Regions from separate parts of the Gottfriedia sp. NPDC056225 genome, predicted to be linked through region 1. Evidence: riboswitches for the same ligand, from Rfam matches in the RefSeq annotation. Region 1 holds a riboswitch; each other region holds the start of a gene.
The links. Region 1 has a riboswitch for thiamine pyrophosphate ahead of ACFCYN_RS15060 (ABC transporter substrate-binding protein). Riboswitches for the same ligand answer to the same signal wherever they lie in the genome.

Region 1 (6,112 bases):
GCGGAAATAAACATCGGAGAAATAATCCGTAAAACCGAAGAAGACTTTAATATTGTAGAATGTTTTGAGCATGGCGGTACTTGTGTTATTACGCCTGTTTGTTCTTTAAAACATATATTTAATAACGCATTGGATCAATTTTTACAAGTTTTAGATCAATATACATTAGATGATATTGTAAAGAATAATGCGATGCTGAAAGATTATTTTTCAAGTAATACAAAAGATTAAATTTGATTAAATTGATGAGCGTTTGCAATTTAAAAATACAAAAACCAACAAATGTTTACTTTGTTGGTTTTCTTTTTTATTGAGTTCACTTTAGAACTCTTATAGTTTTATATGTTTTACATTTTCCAAAGGCTCTTGGAACAAAGAGGAAGCTATTTTACTAAAAACGATTGGATCTCCAGTTGTATAAAATTCATGTATAGTGTTTTCGGAATTAGATAAAATATTTTGTTGATCGAGTATTGCACTGACTTCTAATGCTGTTTCATCGCCGGAGCTGATGAGCTGAATAGAAGGACCCATCACCTTTTGAATGATTGGGCTTAATAAAGGGTAGTGCGTACATCCAAGTATTAGTGTATCAATAGTTGAATCTAAAAGTGGGGTAAGAGTTTGTTTAACAATCTCAAATATTTCAGGTTTATTGTAGTCCCCATTTTCGACGATTCCAGCAAACTCTGGACAAGCCAAACCTTTAATTATCACTTTGTCATTAATTCGTTTTAGTGCGCCATGATAGGCTTTACTATTTATAGTAGCATTCGTACCAATTACACCGATTTGATCGTTTTGTGTTAATTTTATTGCAGCTCTGGCACCAGGGTGCACAACACCTATTACTGGGATTTGAAGTTTTTCTCTCATTTCACTTAATACTACTGAAGTGGCAGTATTGCAGGCGATGACTAACATTTTTATGTCTTTTTCTAAAAGAAAATTAGTCATTTCCCAAGTGAATTCCCTGATCTCCTCATATGGTCGTGATCCATATGGACATCTAGCAGTATCGCCTAGGTATACTATATCTTCCTTAGGTAATTGTCTTATAATTTGTTTGGCAACTGTTAAGCCCCCAACTCCTGAGTCTATGACTCCGATTGGTTTATTCAAAAAATCCCCTCATTTTAATCATAATTTGATGATGTAGTATATTCGATATTCAAGTAAGATTTTACTATAAGAAATGATATTTTTGTTTAATAATCTCATTTAAAATATGACAAAATCTTATCGTTAAATAGCTTGTATTAACAGACTATTAAAACAATTAAACGTAGGTTAAAAATAGTTCGTAAATTCAATCATTATCTGTTATATTTATGATGAAAAGTTTATATGAGAAAAATGTGGAGGTGCCAGTGTTGCTGGCTGAGATAACATCCTTAAGATGTTGACTCTTAGAACCTGATCTGGGTGATGCCAGCGTAGGGAACAGTATCTCTTTTTAGATATGTTTTTTACAGCGCATTAACGTCCGGGTTACTATCCGGGCGTTTTATTTTTGTATAAACCAAAAACAAAAGGGAGTATTAGTAAATGAAAAGATTAGTAGTTTTTTTAGTAGCTATTTGTTTAATGTTAACTGGGTGTGGTCAAAGTAAAACCGCGACTAGTGGAAAGAGCAAGCAATTAAAAAAGGTGACAGTCGTACTAGATTGGACACCAAATACAAATCATACGGGGCTATTTGTTGCGAAAGAAAAAGGATATTTTAAGGAACAAGGCCTTGATGTAGATATTATTAGTCCAGGAGAAACAGGAGCAGATCAATTAGTTGCTTCAGGTAAAGCGGATTTTGGCGTTTCTTATCAAGAGTCAATTACACAGGCTAGAGTTCAAAATGTACCAATTGTTTCAATTGCAGCAGTTATTCAACATAATACTTCTGGTTTTGCATCGCCTGCGAAAAAAGAAATTACGTCTCCAAAAGATTTCGTTGGAAAAACATATGGTGGATGGGGTTCACCGGTTGAAAAAGCCGTTTTAAAATCACTTATGTCAGAAGAACATGCGAATGTTAATAAGTTAAATATCGTTAATATGGGCGATGCTGATTTCTTTACAGCTGTAAAAAGAGATATCGACTTTGCTTGGATTTATCAAGGATGGACAGGTATTGAAGCTGAGCTTCGTGGAGAGAAGTTAAATATGATTTATTTAACAGATTATAGTAAAAAACTAGATTACTATACGCCAGTATTAGCTACAAACGAAAAAATGATTAGTAAAAACCCGAAAGTAGTAAAAGCGTTTGTTGCCGCTGCATCAAAAGGATATAATTTTGCGATTGATAACCCGAAGGAAGCTGCAGCGATTTTACTTAAAGATAATCCAGATCTAGATAAAAATTTAGTAGAAAAAAGCCAAGAGTGGTTAGCATCTAAATATAAAGACGATGCAAATCGTTGGGGTGAGCAAAAGTTAACGGTTTGGAAAAACTATGCAGATTTTTTAGCTGAAAATAAATTATTAGAAGGTAAATTTAAGCCAGAAGAAGCTTTTACAAATGAATTCTTACCAAAATAAGGAGGAGTAAAATTGAAAACTACATTAATGAGTGTTCAAATAATACCAAAAACAAATAATATTGAGGATGTCATTCCCGCAGTCGATGAAGCGATTAAAATTATTGATGAATCAGGTGTGAAATATCAAGTACAGCCATTGGAAACAACAATGGAAGGTGATTTGAATGAATTATTACAAGTTGTTCAAAAAATGAATGAAAGAATGATCGAAATAGGTTGCCATAATGTTATAACTCAAATGAAAATCCTTTATCAACCACAAGGGATTACAATGGATGTGTTAACGGAGAAGTACCGTTAATGAAACGAAAAAATATGAAAGGATGGCAGCCATTTGTTGTCATCCTGCTTTTTTTAATCTGTTGGCAGCTCAGTATTAAAATTTGGAAAATAGAGCCTTGGCTATTGCCAGGACCAATTGCAATCTTTAAAGAAGGAATTCATTCTTTGGATTCTATACTTCCACATATAACATCTTCAATTCAATTAACGATTATCGGATTGTTAATAGGTAGCTTGCTTGGACTTTTAATAGCATTTCTATTGCATTTAATACCAGGTGTAAAGAAAGCTTTTTATCCATTATTAATTCTTTCGCAAAATGTACCAATTATTGTATTAGCACCACTTTTAATTATTTGGTTCGGGTTTGGTGTACTGCCAAAATTAATCATTATATCGCTCGTGTGTTTTTTCCCCATAACTGTTTCAGCATTGGATGGATTTCGACAAACACCAAGTGAGTTAATAAATTATATGAAAATGGCAGGAGCATCCAAAGCACAAATTTTTTGGAAAGTTGAATTTCCGTTTTCTCTACCTTCAATCTTTTCAGGCTTAAAGATTTCAGCTACATATAGTGTAATGGGAGCAGTAATATCAGAATGGCTTGGAGCAAAATCAGGAATTGGAGTATATATGACGCTAGCTTCATCGTCATTTAGAACAGATCGAGTATTTGTTTCCATTTTTGTCATTATGCTTTTAAGTATGCTGTTCTTCTTCCTTATTGTAATGATTGAGCGATTTACTGTTAAATGGAAAATTAAAGGAGAGAAACAGAAATGACATTACAAGTGGAACAACTATCAAAGGGTTATGGTAGTAATCAACAAGTACTAGACAATATTTCTCTTTATGTAAATGAAGGAGAATTTGTTTCCATTTTAGGTCCATCTGGTAGTGGGAAAAGTACATTGTTCCATCTAATAGGTGGTTTATTAAAACCGGACTCTGGAGAAATAAAGTTAAATGGATCAATCATAAATGGTGAACTTGGTCACATTAGTTTTATGCCACAGGATCATGCGCTTCTACCTTGGAGAACGGTATTGAAAAATATTGTTTTATCGCAGGAATTAAAGCATAAACCTGACGAAACGTTAGCGAGAGATTGGCTTAAAAAGACAGGGTTAGAAAACTATGAAAATGCTTACCCTCATGAACTATCTGGTGGGATGAAACAAAGAGTTGCATTTTTAAGATTGCTACTAGCACCGCAATCTTTTATGTGTATGGACGAGCCTTTTTCAGCCTTAGATGAATTTACTAGACTTGAAATGCAACAATGGCTTTTATCCATTTGGGAAAAGCAACGACGATCTATTTTATTAGTCACACATAATATTGATGAAGCGCTGCTATTGTCTGATCGAATTTATATATTTTCTGACAAGCCCGCCAAAATCAAAGAAGAAATCATTGTGCCATTTCCAAGACCACGAAAAAAAGAATTATTATTAAGCGACGAATTTACGGCGTGGAAAAGAAAAATCTATTTGGCTTTAGAAAAGGAGTAGTACGATGAAAATGATAGATGCTCATATTCATTTAGATTCTTATGATGCTAGTCAAAGAGAAGAAATAGTAAATAGTACAGAAAGTCACGAAATCGAAGCAATCATTTCTGTTTCAATGGACTTAAAATCTAGTAAGAAAAATTTAGATTTTAAAAAACAAAATAATAATGTCTATCCAGCATTCGGATTTCATCCTGAACAACAGCTCCCTTCTGATGATGAGGTTGAAGAATTGATCGAATGGATGAAAGAACATCAACATGAAATGGTCGCGATCGGGGAAGTTGGATTACCTTATTATAAGAATTTAGAAGAACAAATTGACTATGAACCTTATATTCAATTACTAGAAAAATTTATCTCACTTGCAAAAGAGTTAAATAAGCCGATTGTATTACATGCAGTATACGAAGACGCCGAAATCGTATGTAATTTATTAGAAAAATATTTTATTCAAAAAGCTCATTTTCACTGGTTTAAGGGTGATGATCTTACAATTAGCCGGATGATAAAAAATGGGTACTTTATCTCAATTACACCGGATGTATTATATGAGAAAGAAATACAGGATCTAGTAAATAAGTATCCGATTGAGTTGATGATGGTTGAAACAGATGGACCGTGGCCATTTGAAGGACCTTTTGAAAATGAGTGGACCCATCCTAAATTTATGCATCAATCGATTATAAAGATTGCAGAGTTGAAAAATTTAGATTTAATAAGTGTTTATAAAATTTTGTATGAAAATACTACAAGGTTTTATGGAATAGAAATTTAGGCAAGTATTGATCGCATGAAAGAGGTTGTCTCGTAAGTGTTCTTATGGGGTAACCTTTTTTTTATTTAGGTGAGCGACGAACATTGTTTGTCCATTTTTATAAGAGTATGTGGTTTAACATAATAATAGAAAAACACGAACACTATGTGAACTATATTGATAAAGCTGTGAACTCCGTTGATATATTGCAGTTTCTCGTTGATATGTAGTAATTTCTCGTTGATATATTACGAAAACAGATTGATATATTGTGATTCGATCGTCAAACCGAGCCATAATCACTAAAATTCACTCAAAACTTGGGAGTTTAATGAACGAGGGATGAAAAAAGTCAAAATAAAATCCCCCTCTAGTAGTAAATCTATCCTGTTTTTAAGATAGGCTTTTTAAACTACTATAAGCAGGGATATAAATGTAAGCTTTTTATTTTAAGATAATCAGATATTTTACGAGCAAGAAAATAGTGAAACGTAAACATTAATTTCAATGTAAATACCAAAACCGGCATGTCGGTTAGAATGCCGGCAGTATGTTGGTTTGTAGAAGAATTCTACAAGTAACTACAGTTCAAGCTCTCCCATACGAAGAAGCTCAATAACTGCTTGTGATCGCCCCTTAACCCCAAGCTTCTGCATTGCATTTGAAATATGATTTCTCACAGTTTTTTCACTTATAAAAAGTTCTTCAGCAATTTCTCTTGTAGTCTTATCTTGAACAAGAAGCTCAAATACTTCTTTTTCACGCTTTGTGAGTGTGTGCTTTGTTTGATAGTCTCTATCCTTCAACTGTGCTAACCCTCCTTGCTTGACCGAGCTGTTCTTCGGATGGGTATTCATTTAGTCTTTTTATCATATGAACGATGTGCGTATTAGGTGAATATTTCCAGTAAATTTAGAACTAGATTTAAATTATTTATTTTTTTCTTTTTAGCTTGTTCTAAAAAATGTACATGCTCGTATAAATAATAAAAAAGCGTGGGGGGAGTATGGTGATGA
Region 2 (6,112 bases), on a different contig from region 1:
TTTGAGGCTCTAAGTTAGCATAGACATTAAAAGCTGAGGAAAAAGTTCCTCAGCTTTTTAATTTACTCGAATGTTGATATAAACATTAAAAATAGTTAATAAAAATATAATTGACTGTGATATGAAATACCTATATTATCAATATGTGATAATGATTATCATTTTTACTTAAGGGGAAAATCAACCATGAAGCAAACGCTTATCAAAGTAACTTTAACAGTTTTACTTTTACTTGTTTTACCGTTTAAAACCTTTGCAGCAAGCCCTGAAGAGGATTTAACAAATGCAAATACTTTTGTAGAAAATGCAATCCAAGCTGCACAAAAAGGGGATTTTAACACTGCCGAGCAGGAATATAAAAAATTCAACGATGAGTGGCTTGATAAAGAGGATGGTATAAAAAATAAATCGATTGATGCGTATGGCAAAATCGAGGAAGCTATGGGAATGGTTCAGTATAACCTAGCACAAAAAACAGTGAATCAAAATGCACTTATTACTGCACTTAAAGAATTAGAAGTTGTAAATGAAAAGTTTATTTCTCATCAGTTTGCTAGTTCAAAACTAAGTTCAAAAAGTACAGGTAGTGTTGAAGATTTAATTGAAATATTAAACAAAGCATTAGCAGATTTAAAAGATCATAATGTATCGGGAGCAACCTCAGAAATTAATCAGTTTAGAAAATCTTGGAACAATATTGAAGGGGTAGTATTAACACAATCACAAAAAGTTTACACTGACTCTGAAAGAGATATGGTTACATCTTATGCAATGTTAACTGCTAAAACACCAGATGTGAAAGCGGCTACAAAAACAATTACTAATATGCGTGATTATCTATTACCTTTAGCATCTAAAACTAGTTATACAATGTTAGATGCTATTACAATTCTACTTCGAGAAGGATTAGAAGCATTACTAGTAGTTGTAGCATTACTAGGTTTTATTAAAAAGTCTGGTCAAGAAAAGAAAAGTAAGTGGATCTGGTTTGGTGTTGGTACTGGTTTAGGCGTCAGTATTATACTAGGTGTTATTGTAAATATCTTATTCTCAGCAGGTGCTTTTGGAAGCAATAACTTCTTGATTGCAGGCTGGACTGGAGTATTTGCGGCTGTCATGCTTTTATATATGAGTTACTGGTTACATAGCAAATCTAATACGAAGCAATGGCAACAATATATTAAAACTAAAAGTGATAAAGCATTAAATACGGGTAGCCTATTATCTTTAGCTATTCTTGCGTTTTTAGCAGTGTTTCGCGAAGGAACTGAAACAGTATTATTCTTTATTGGAATGGCTTCATCAATTAAACTATCATCTTTATTAATAGGAATTGCGTTAGGGTTTGCTATTTTAGCAATACTGAGCTTCTTAATATTAAAGGTTGGCTTAAAGATTCCAATGAGACCGTTTTTCCTTGTTTCTAGTATTTTAATGTTCTACTTATGCTTTAAATTTGCGGGTATGGGTATTCACGGTTTACAACTTTCAGGATTACTTCCTGCTACCCAAGCTCCTATTCCAACAATAGATTTCTTTGCAATCTATTCTACTTGGGAGAGCTTTGTACCACAGATGTTCTTGTTACTAATAGCTTGTATAACTGTTATTTATAATAGATTCTCGAATAAAAATAATAAAAAAAGTAGTAAAAATTCGGAGGGAACGAAAAATGTTATCTAATAAAAAATTGATCGCGGCAATGGCTCTAGGACTATCTTTAACTTTATCTGCATGTGGAACGAACACAGACAATGCAATTAAATCAGGATCTGACGATATGATCAAAACGATTTCTGAACTAAAAACACAAGTTTCGAATAATGATGAAGCAAAGGCGAAAGAAAGTGGAGGATCACTTGAAAAATCATGGGAAAAATTTGAAGACTCTGTAAAAGATAAAGACAAAGCTTTGTATGAAAAAGTTGAAACTCCACTTCATATTATCGAAGCGGGAGTAAAAGTTTCTCCATTGGATGCAGATACACTTAACCAAGCCGGTGACGAACTAGAAGGCGTATTAAAAGAAGTAAAAGATTTAAAATAATAAATGTTAAAGCCTCTCAACTAGTATTAAGAGAGGTTTTTTCTAAATAAATCTGGTCTAAATACTTGAATAAAGTATAAGGATTAATTAAGATGATAAAGTAATCAAATTAAATAATTGAATAGTACTAGGGGTGCCGTAAATGGTCGGCTGAGATTAAGACACGAATAGTCTTTAACCCTTTAACCTGATCTGGATAATGCCAGCGTAGGAAAGTGAACGGTAGAATACATTTTTGTATTCATAACATTGATTTGTTCGAGCACAAGTCCTTATGGGATTTGTGCTTTTTTGTATTTAAAATCAAGTTTCATCTTCTATCTGTAAGATCAAAAGAGTTCTATTCATTAAATAGGGGGAAGAACATTGAAGAAAGTATTAACAATAGCCGGCTCTGATTCAAGTGGTGGTGCTGGAATTCAAGCAGATTTAAAGACGTTTTCAGCTCATGGTGTTTTTGGAATGAGTGTAATAACAGCAGTAACTGCTCAAAATACGCAAGGAGTGTTTGCTGTTCAAGATATGACACCAGAGATTATTGCGAGTCAATTAGATGCAATATTTACAGATATCGAAGTAGATGCAGTAAAAATTGGTATGGTATCACAAATCGATACGATTAAAGTAATTGCTGAAAAACTAAAGGAATATAGACCAAAGCATATTGTAGTTGATCCAGTCATGGTTTCTAAGAGCGGGTTCGACTTACTAAGCCCGGATGCAAAGGAAGCTTTAATTCAAGAATTAATTCCGTTAGCAACTGTTATTACACCGAATCTTCCTGAAGCAGAAGTTATTACTGGAAGAAAAATTACGACGATTGAAGAAATGAAAGAAGCTGCTATACAAATTTATTCATTAGGTGCAAAAAACGTCCTTGTAAAAGGTGGCCATTTAGAGGGTGAAGCAACAGATATTTGCTTTAATGGTGAGGAGTTTACTAGCTTTAATAGCGTTAGAATCAATACAATTAATACTCACGGTACTGGATGTACTTTATCTTCAGCAATTACATCTAATTTAGCGAATGAACTTGAATTAAATGAGGCAATTAGAGAAGCAAAAAACTATATAACATTAGCGATTCAACATTCCTTCTCAATCGGAAAAGGAGTAGGTCCTGTCCATCACTTCTACTCTTTGTATGAAAAGGCAGGAGTTCAACATGTCTAATCAAAATGCAAAAATGACAAAGTGGAATTTTACGACACTTTGGTTTGGTGCTGCGGTATCAGTAGCGGAAATCATGACAGGGGCATTAATAGCTCCATTAGGTTTTACTAAAGGTTTAACAGCTATTTTAGTAGGACATTTAATAGGAACACTTTTACTTGTATTAGGTGGTGTAATTGGCTCTCAGCAAAGATTAACCGCAATGGAATCAACAAAAATTTCATTCGGTAGCTATGGTAGTTACTTGTTTTCAATTTTAAATGTATTACAGTTGCTTGGTTGGACGGCAATTATGATTTTAACAGGAGCTCGTTCAATCAATATAGTCACAAAAAATGATTATCATTTTAATCACCTTTGGGTTTGGTGTTTAGTAATTGGAGTGCTAATAGCAATTTGGTTGTACTTTGGGCAAAATGCTTCAAAAAAACTTAATAGTATGGCCGTTTGTTTGCTATTTGTTTTAACGATTGTATTATGTTTTGTTATTTTTAAAAGTGATAAAATTCTTTCTCAGCCAAGTACTTCAGGATTATCTTTTGGCGAAGCAGTTGAATTATCAGTCATTATGCCACTATCATGGATTCCATTAATTAGTGACTATACTCGATTCGCGAAAACTACAAAAGACGGGGCAATTGGTAGTTTCATAGGATATATGTTTGGAAGTTCATGGATGTATATTATTGGGCTTGGGGCAGCATTAGCATTTAATGAAGTGGATCCAGTAGCTGTATTAATGAGTGCAAATTTAGGTTTATTCGCAGTTGGTATCGTTGTTTTAGCAACTGTTACAACAACCTTCATGGATGCTTATTCAGCTGGGATATCAGTTACAACCATCTTTCCAAAGCTAAATGGAAAGCATATAGCGTTGATCGTTACAGCAATTGGAACAATATTAGCGGTGATTTTCCCAATTGAAAAATATGAAGGATTCTTATATACAATTGGGTCATTCTTTGCACCGTTGTACGCAATTTTATTAACAGATTACTTTATTCTAAAAAGAACAAGTATAAGTAAATCCTTAAAAATTGATTGGTTAGCGTTTATTACATGGATTTTAGGCGTTTTCATTTATCGCAAGTTTGTTCAATTAGATTTATTCCTTGGGGCTACTGTTCCGAGCATGATTTTAATTTGTGTTATTTATATTGTCGTTCAATTTATATTAAATAAACTTATTCGAAAGCAAATAGGGGGAGAAAAAAATGTTAACTATGAATGAAATGAGTCAATTAATTGCAAGCGTAAAAGAGAAAAAGCCTTTGGTTCATCATATTACAAATTATGTAACGGTAAATGACTGTGCAAACATGGTATTAGCACTAGGTGGGTCACCGGTTATGGCAGATGATTTAGCCGAAGTAGAGGAAATGGTATCATTTGCTTCAGCTCTTGTAATTAATATTGGTACGTTAAATGAGAGAACTATCCAATCAATGATTCAAGCAGGTAAAAAAGCTAATCAATTAGGTGTACCTGTTATTTTGGATCCTGTAGGAGTTGGGGCAACGACTCTACGCACAGAAACAACTGCAAGATTATTGAAAGAAGTACGTTTTGCTGTAGTACGTGGAAATATGTCAGAAATTAAAATGATTGCCGGCTTAAACGTTCAAATTAAAGGGGTAGACTCTGTAGCTGATGAAGAAGATGGTGTCGAAATTGCAAAATCACTCTCAGCGAAATTAGGATCAGTTGTAGCAATCACGGGTGCAGTGGATGTTGTTGCAGAACAGGACCGAGTATGCACAATATCAAATGGAGATAAATTGCTAGCCGATGTAACTGGTACTGGATGTATGACTACATCATTAATCGGAACTTATGCTGGTACAACAAATGATTACTTCCTAGCTGCTGTTTCGGGTATCACTACAATGGGTCTTTGCGGGGAACTTGCTAAAGCTCGTTTAACTGAAGAACAAGCAATCGGTACATTTAGAGTAAATTTATTTGATGAAGTATCTATAATCTCCGTTGATAAGCTTCTAACAGGAGGTAAAATCGAATGGCTATAACAAAAAACAAAGTCGATTATAAGCTTTATTTAGTAACTGATCGTGATGTATTAGGATTAAGAGATCTTGTTCAATCTGTTGAGGAAGCAATTCAAGGCGGAACAACAATTGTTCAAATAAGAGAAAAGAACTGTAGTAGTTTGGATTTCTATCAAGTTGCTATGCAAGTAAAAGAAGTAACTTCAAAATATAATGTACCATTAATTATAAATGATCGATTAGATATCGCATTGGCAATTAAAGCTGATGGCCTGCATATCGGCCAAGAAGATTTACCTTTAACAGTGGCTAGAAAAATTGTTGGCGAAGACATGATTATTGGTGTATCTGCATCGACATTAGAAGAAGCAATGATTGCACAAGAACAAGGAGCGGACTATGTCGGTATTGGTTCAATGTATCCAACAAGTACAAAACTAGATGCAAAGTACTTAACACTTGATGAACTACGAAGAATACGCGAGGCAGTAAAGATTCCAATCGTAGGCATCGGTGGTATTAATGAAGAAAACGTTTCTGAATTAATGGAATCAAAAATTGATGGTGTTGCAATTGTTTCTGCGATTTTAGGGAAAGAAGATATTAAATCGGCTGCTGAACATTTAAGTATGCTAGTTAATAAATAGTAAATTACTAGGGGTGTCTATTTCATCGTTATTCGATGGATAGATGCCTTTTTTTGTTTTCTAAAAGTTAAATGATTTGTAAGATGGAAAAATTCATAAGGATTCCAAATTTAGTAAACAAAATTGTATTCGTAGCCTATTTTCAAAAAAATATTATTTTTCATTAACATACCGACGGTCGGTACATAATATACTCTTATAAAAAAACAAACCAACAGTCGGTCTTTCTAAAATAGCTA
Region 3 (6,112 bases), on a different contig from region 1:
TCCAAGTGTTTCTAATTCCGAAAATTGTGCTTCGTCATTTGCATCGGCGATCGAACCTGGGCGCAAGCCATCTCCTAAAGAGAATGTTACGTCATAGCGCTTCATTATTTCACAAATTTCCTCAAAATGGGTATATAAGAAATTCTCTTTATGGTGAGCTAAACACCACTGAGCCAATATAGAACCACCACGAGATACGATTCCTGTCACTCGTTTTGCAGTTAATGGAATGTAACGCAATAGTACACCTGCGTGAATCGTAAAGTAATCTACTCCTTGTTCAGCTTGCTCGATTAGAGTGTCTCTAAACACTTCCCAAGATAAGTCTTCTGCAATTCCATTTACCTTTTCAAGTGCTTGATAAATTGGAACTGTCCCTACTGGTACCGGAGAATTTCGGATAATCCATTCACGTGTTGTGTGAATATTTTTTCCGGTTGAAAGATCCATCATCGTATCGGCTCCCCAGCGAGTAGCCCATGTCATTTTTTCTACTTCTTCTTCAATTGAGGATGTAACGGCTGAGTTACCTATATTGGCGTTTATTTTCACATGAAAATTACGGCCGATAATCATTGGCTCACTTTCCGGATGATTAATATTTGATGGAATGACAGCTCTTCCTCTTGCAACTTCATCTCGAACAAATTCAGCTGTTCTATTTTCTCGAATTGCAATAAATTCCATTTCAGGTGTAATAATACCTTTACGTGCATAATGCAATTGCGTAATATTTCCGTTATCCTTTGCACGCAATGGTTTTCTTTTTAAACCTTTAAAGATTTCAACCTCATGTTTATCTGATTCTTTTTTATATCCATTATCTTCAGGCTTTACTTCACGCCCTACATATTCTTCAACATCATTTCGCTCAATCACCCAGTTTTGTCCGATCGGCTTAAGCCCCTCGCGAATATCAACTGAGGCAGATGAATCTGTGTAAGGTCCACTTGTGTCATATACTCTAACTGGTGCATTTTCTTCTTCGCCAAAAGTACCAGTTGTTGGACTTAATTGAATCTCACGCATCGGCACTTTAATATCAGATCTAGATCCTTCAACATAAACCTTTTTACTACCAGAAAAACTAGACATGATGGAAAAATTCATTTCATTTACAGAATTGTTCATTGATTTCATTCCCCTTTTTAAATGATTAAAAAAGGACGAAATCCAATCCATTTTAAGCATGAAAAAAGCCGGATCTTAAAGTTAAGACCCGGCAAAATGTTAGCAAAACTACATTAACGATTAGACTTCATTAATGAGAAATTTCTAACTTCCCCACGCTGGTATGAACCAGATCAGGTCCTGAGGGTTAAGAAACTTAAATGTGTTTCTCTCTCAGCCCAACTAATTGGACACCCCTAGTCAAACGATTAAATTGTTCACACTAAATATAAACCCACAAGTTTAAAATGTAAATGCTTTTATTTCCTAAATTTTTACAGGAATGTTCATTTCAAAAAATTATTAGCATTTTTAATACTCGCTTAAATACTTGATTTCATTATGCTTCAAGCCCAATTTATGGTAAATATTTTGACTCGTAAAAAAAATTTTAGTATTGAATATTATTTTTTATATGCTATGCTAAGATTAATTTTCATACAGATTCATCACTAGGGGATCCCTTGATAAGGGCTGAGAATAGAGTAGTTACTTTTAAACCCTTAAAACCTGAACAGGCTAGTACCTGCGTAGGAAAGTGGCGCATTCTCTATTTATTTTGTGTGCAATGTAACCACTTTCTTTTTTTAGGAAAGTGGTTTTTTTTGTTTGAAAAAATTTTGTTAATGAAAGAGGCTGGAGCATGGAACTTATTGCAATTACAGATGATCAGCACTCAATCGAAGTACTTGCTTCCAAAATTATTCAAATAATCGATGTAGTTGACTATGTACATATTCGCGAGAAATCAAAAAAAGCGATCGAAATAATCTCACTCTTAAATCTATTAAAAATGAACAAAGTGGATATGAAGAAAATCGTTTTAAATGATCGTTTAGATATTGCTATTTTTGCAAATCTATCAAATATACACTTACCGGGACATGGACTCCCTCTTGTTGATGTAAAAGAATATTTTCCTAACTTACGAGTAGGAAAATCAGTCCACACGCTTACTGAAGCAATCCTAGCTGAAAGTGATCAGGCTGATTATGTCCTTTACGGTCATTGTTTTGAAACAAAGTGTAAAGCCGGTCTAACTCCAAATGGGATTGAAATCATACCCGAAATGAAAAAAACTCTGACTATACCAATCTACGCAGTAGGCGGTATATTGCCTGAGCATATCCAATTTTTGAAGGAGAACAAGATTGATGGGATAGCTGTAATGTCTGGAATCTTCTCTTCTCGAAACCCACTAGATGCTGCGCTGCAATATTTTGAAAGGTGCAAACTGACTTATGAACAAGAGATTTGATGTTATCGTAATTGGGGGTGGCATTATTGGCTGTTCCATTGCTTATTATCTAGCGAAAGAAAACATTAATGTCGCAGTTTTAGAAGGACAGCAAGTTGGTCAGAAAACGACAAAGGCAGCTGCGGGGATGCTCGGTGCCCATTCCGAGTGGGATCAGTCAGAGTCATTTTTTACTTTCGCAAGAAGCAGCCAATTAACTTATTTTCAGCTTCAAGAAGAGTTGAAAGAATTAAGCGGTATTGATATTGAACTTAAAAAAGGTGGCATTTTCAAACTAGCTTATACAGATTTAGAAAAAAACCAATTAACACCACTACTCACTCAAACTTCAGCACATTGGTATAACCATGTGGAGTTAAAAAAACAGATCCCCGGCATCCATCCAAATATAATTGGCGCAGCCTATATTAAAGATGACGTTAATGTATTACCTGTTTCTGTTTGTAATGCATTTTCTAAAAGTGCTCAGATTTTAGGGGCTTCTATTTTCGAATATACTCATGTATTTGGGATTCAAAAAAATGATACACATTATTTACTTAAAACAACAAACGGTGAATTTGAGGCAAAAAACATCGTAGTTGCAAGTGGCGTTTGGAGTAATACCTTGTTTGGACAGCTAGGGTTAGATCATGAAATTATTCCTGTTAAAGGCGAATGCATTTCCGTAAAAAGCGAAAAGGTAGCATTAAAGCATTCTCTTTTTCATGAACAAAACTATATTGTTCCAAGAAATGACGGTCGCCTTGTCATCGGGGCTACGATGGTTGATCACGAATGGGATGAAAATCCTAGCTTAGGTGGCATTGAATCATTAATACAAAGTGCTAAAAAAATGCTTCCCGAAATTGAAGATATGAAAATTGATTCATTTTGGGCGGGACTAAGACCGCGAACACTTGATCATAATCCTTTTATTGGCATGCACCCTGAAGATGATCAAATCCTATTTGCAACCGGCCATTTTCGAAATGGAATATTGCTTGCACCAGCAACTGGAAAATTAATTCGAGATTTGATTCTTAAAAGGAAAGTTGATAGAAACTGGATTGAGGCGTTTAAAGTTAGTCGTTAATTTAAATGTTTGTGAGGTGTATAACACTTGGAAATAAGATTAAACGGAAAGAACTTAGAAGTTTCGAGTAAAACTTTTACAATTCAAGATTTACTTAATGAATACCAGCTAGAAAACCGAATCGTTATTGTCGAGGTTAATGAAGAAATTATTTATAAAGAGCAGTATGCTTTAACTCATCTCTCTAACGGAGATCAGGTAGAATTAATACATTTTGTAGGTGGAGGTTAATCATGTTGAAAATAGGAAATCATTCATTTCATTCAAGATTATTATTAGGCACAGGTAAATACCCTTCTTTTGAAGTACAAAAAGAAGCAGTTGAAGTATCGGAAGCGGAAATACTAACTTTCGCTGTTAGAAGAATGAATATTTTTGAAGAATCACAGCCTAATTTTCTAGAACAATTAAATCTAGCAAAATATAAATTATTACCAAATACTGCTGGTGCGAAAACTGCTGAAGAAGCTGTTAGAATTGCCAGACTAGCAAAAGCTTCAGGCTTATGCGATATGATCAAAGTAGAAGTAATCGGGTGTGACAAATCATTATTGCCTGATCCAATTGAAACATTGAAGGCATCAGAAATGCTATTGAATGAAGGATTTATTGTGTTACCTTATACTTCTGATGATGTTGTTTTAGCAAGAAGACTAGAAGAACTTGGTGTACATGCAATTATGCCAGGAGCATCACCAATTGGTTCTGGAAAAGGAATTATTAATCCTTTAAATCTTAAATTTATTATTGAACAATCAAATATACCTGTCATAGTCGATGCTGGAATCGGTTCGCCAAAGGATGCTGCTTATGCAATGGAGTTAGGTGCTGATGGGGTCCTTTTAAACACTGCGGTTTCTAACGCGAAGGATCCAGTAAAAATGGCGGTTGCAATGAAGCTTGCTATTGAAGCAGGAAGGCTTGGATTTGAAGCGGGAAGAATTGACGAAAAAAATTATGGTGTGGCTAGTAGTCCAATTACAGGGTTGGTGAATTCTTGATAAACCGATATGCAAAACAAGAATTATTCCTAGGAACAGATCATCAATTAAACTTACAAAAAGCCAGTGCCATCATTATTGGTGTTGGTGCACTTGGTTCATCAATTGCAGAAATGCTTGTAAGAGCCGGCATAGAAAATATAACAATTGTTGACCGTGATTATGTTGAATGGAGTAATTTACAAAGGCAATCTCTTTATACCGAAGAAGATGCTAGAAATAAACTACCTAAAGTAATTGCAGCTAAAAACCGACTACAACAGATTAATAGTGAAGTAACAATTAATAGTTTTATAACTGATATTACTAGTCTTAATATTGAAGAACTTATTAAAGATCAAACAATTATTCTAGATGCTACAGATAATTTTGAAACTAGAATGGTTGTTAATGATGCTGCAATTAAGCATGGAATTCCATTTATTTTTGGTGCTTGTGTTGGGAGCTATGGCCTTTCTTTTCCAATTATTCCAGGAAAAACTCCTTGTCTTAACTGTTTATTAAATCATATACCAACATTAAATATGACTTGTGACACAGTCGGAGTCATTAGTCCAATTGTACAAATGATTGCTGCGTACCAAGTCACTTATGCCATGCAATATCTTACAAACTATGAACTTTCACCAATCTTACAATCGATTGATGTTTGGAAGCATGAAAAGTCTGATATAAACATCGAAAGATTAAAGAATCATAATTGTCCAACATGCGGTCCGATCAGAAGCTATCCATATTTAAACGACGATCATCAAATGAAGTCATATGTATTATGTGGAAGAGATGCTGTCCAATTGAGTTTTTCTTCTACTAATGTTCCGTCACTACGAGATCTTTCTGAAAGATTAATAGGATTAGTACATGATTTGATTGTGAACCCGTATTTATTAGCATGTACCTTTGAAAATCACCGAATTGTTTTATTTAAAGACGGTCGTGCAATTATTCACGGTACAAAGGAACCAGCTGTTGCGAAAGAGCTCTATCGTAAAATCATTATATAATAGAAGAAATCCATTTCAGAGACTAATAAATTCTATTTTTATTAGTCTTCGAAATGGATAATTTTAATACTTTAAATTACTTAGACTCTTGTCCTATAGAACCTACTAAAGATAAGCTAGACTCTTCATCAATTGGAAATTCAATAACTGTTCTACCTACATTTACACAGCAACTATCATGGAAGGAATCAAATGCTGAGTTAATATCATCCAACTTGATTCGATCTAAAACTAGATCATCTAGATTAAATTTTCCATCTAAATATAATTTTGAAATGATAGGGAAGTCTCTAAAAGGTTGTGTATCACCGTAAAAACTTCCTTTAAGAACTTTTCCAACGCGATGGAAACCACCAGCTGGTAGGTTAAGAACTTTAGAAGGATTGAAAGCACCAACAACTACTACTGTTCCACCTTTTCTTGTTCCTTTCCAAGCACTTTCAGCTGCATTTGTATTTCCAGTACAATCAATTGCATAGTTAACGCCGAATCCACCTGTTAATTCTTTTAGTTTTTCTTCAGCATTTTCTTCAGCTACATTAACTGTATGTGTTGCTCCAAACTTTTTCGCAATCTCAAGATTAGATTCTTTAACATCACACGC

Region 2: it holds a riboswitch for thiamine pyrophosphate, as region 1 does, so the genes downstream of both, thiD (bifunctional hydroxymethylpyrimidine kinase/phosphomethylpyrimidine kinase) here and ACFCYN_RS15060 (ABC transporter substrate-binding protein) in region 1, are expected to answer to the same signal.
Region 3: it holds a riboswitch for thiamine pyrophosphate, as region 1 does, so the genes downstream of both, ACFCYN_RS04025 (thiamine phosphate synthase) here and ACFCYN_RS15060 (ABC transporter substrate-binding protein) in region 1, are expected to answer to the same signal.

Annotation. Positions count from the first base shown of each region.
Region 1 covers NZ_JBHJTJ010000022.1:50,877-56,988, reverse strand. Annotated here, with positions in the region: gene ACFCYN_RS15070 (RrF2 family transcriptional regulator) at 1-231, shown strand, start outside; gene racE (glutamate racemase) at 331-1,122, opposite strand; TPP riboswitch at 1,351-1,460, shown strand; gene ACFCYN_RS15060 (ABC transporter substrate-binding protein) at 1,549-2,538, shown strand; gene ACFCYN_RS15055 (thiamine-binding protein) at 2,566-2,841, shown strand; gene ACFCYN_RS15050 (ABC transporter permease) at 2,841-3,608, shown strand; gene ACFCYN_RS15045 (ABC transporter ATP-binding protein) at 3,605-4,339, shown strand; gene ACFCYN_RS15040 (TatD family hydrolase) at 4,344-5,117, shown strand; gene ACFCYN_RS15035 (helix-turn-helix domain-containing protein) at 5,678-5,902, opposite strand; gene ACFCYN_RS15030 (GerMN domain-containing protein) at 6,103-6,112, shown strand, end outside.
Region 2 covers NZ_JBHJTJ010000001.1:107,702-113,813, reverse strand. Annotated here, with positions in the region: gene ACFCYN_RS00595 (FTR1 family iron permease) at 187-1,683, shown strand; gene ACFCYN_RS00590 (hypothetical protein) at 1,673-2,047, shown strand; TPP riboswitch at 2,167-2,278, shown strand; gene thiD (bifunctional hydroxymethylpyrimidine kinase/phosphomethylpyrimidine kinase) at 2,414-3,220, shown strand; gene cytX (putative hydroxymethylpyrimidine transporter CytX) at 3,213-4,451, shown strand; gene thiM (hydroxyethylthiazole kinase) at 4,435-5,247, shown strand; gene thiE (thiamine phosphate synthase) at 5,238-5,873, shown strand.
Region 3 covers NZ_JBHJTJ010000003.1:128,532-134,643, reverse strand. Annotated here, with positions in the region: gene thiC (phosphomethylpyrimidine synthase ThiC) at 1-1,131, opposite strand, end outside; TPP riboswitch at 1,265-1,379, opposite strand; TPP riboswitch at 1,615-1,724, shown strand; gene ACFCYN_RS04025 (thiamine phosphate synthase) at 1,814-2,428, shown strand; gene thiO (glycine oxidase ThiO) at 2,412-3,503, shown strand; gene thiS (sulfur carrier protein ThiS) at 3,531-3,734, shown strand; gene ACFCYN_RS04010 (thiazole synthase) at 3,737-4,504, shown strand; gene ACFCYN_RS04005 (ThiF family adenylyltransferase) at 4,501-5,508, shown strand; gene ACFCYN_RS04000 (Zn-dependent alcohol dehydrogenase) at 5,585-6,112, opposite strand, start outside.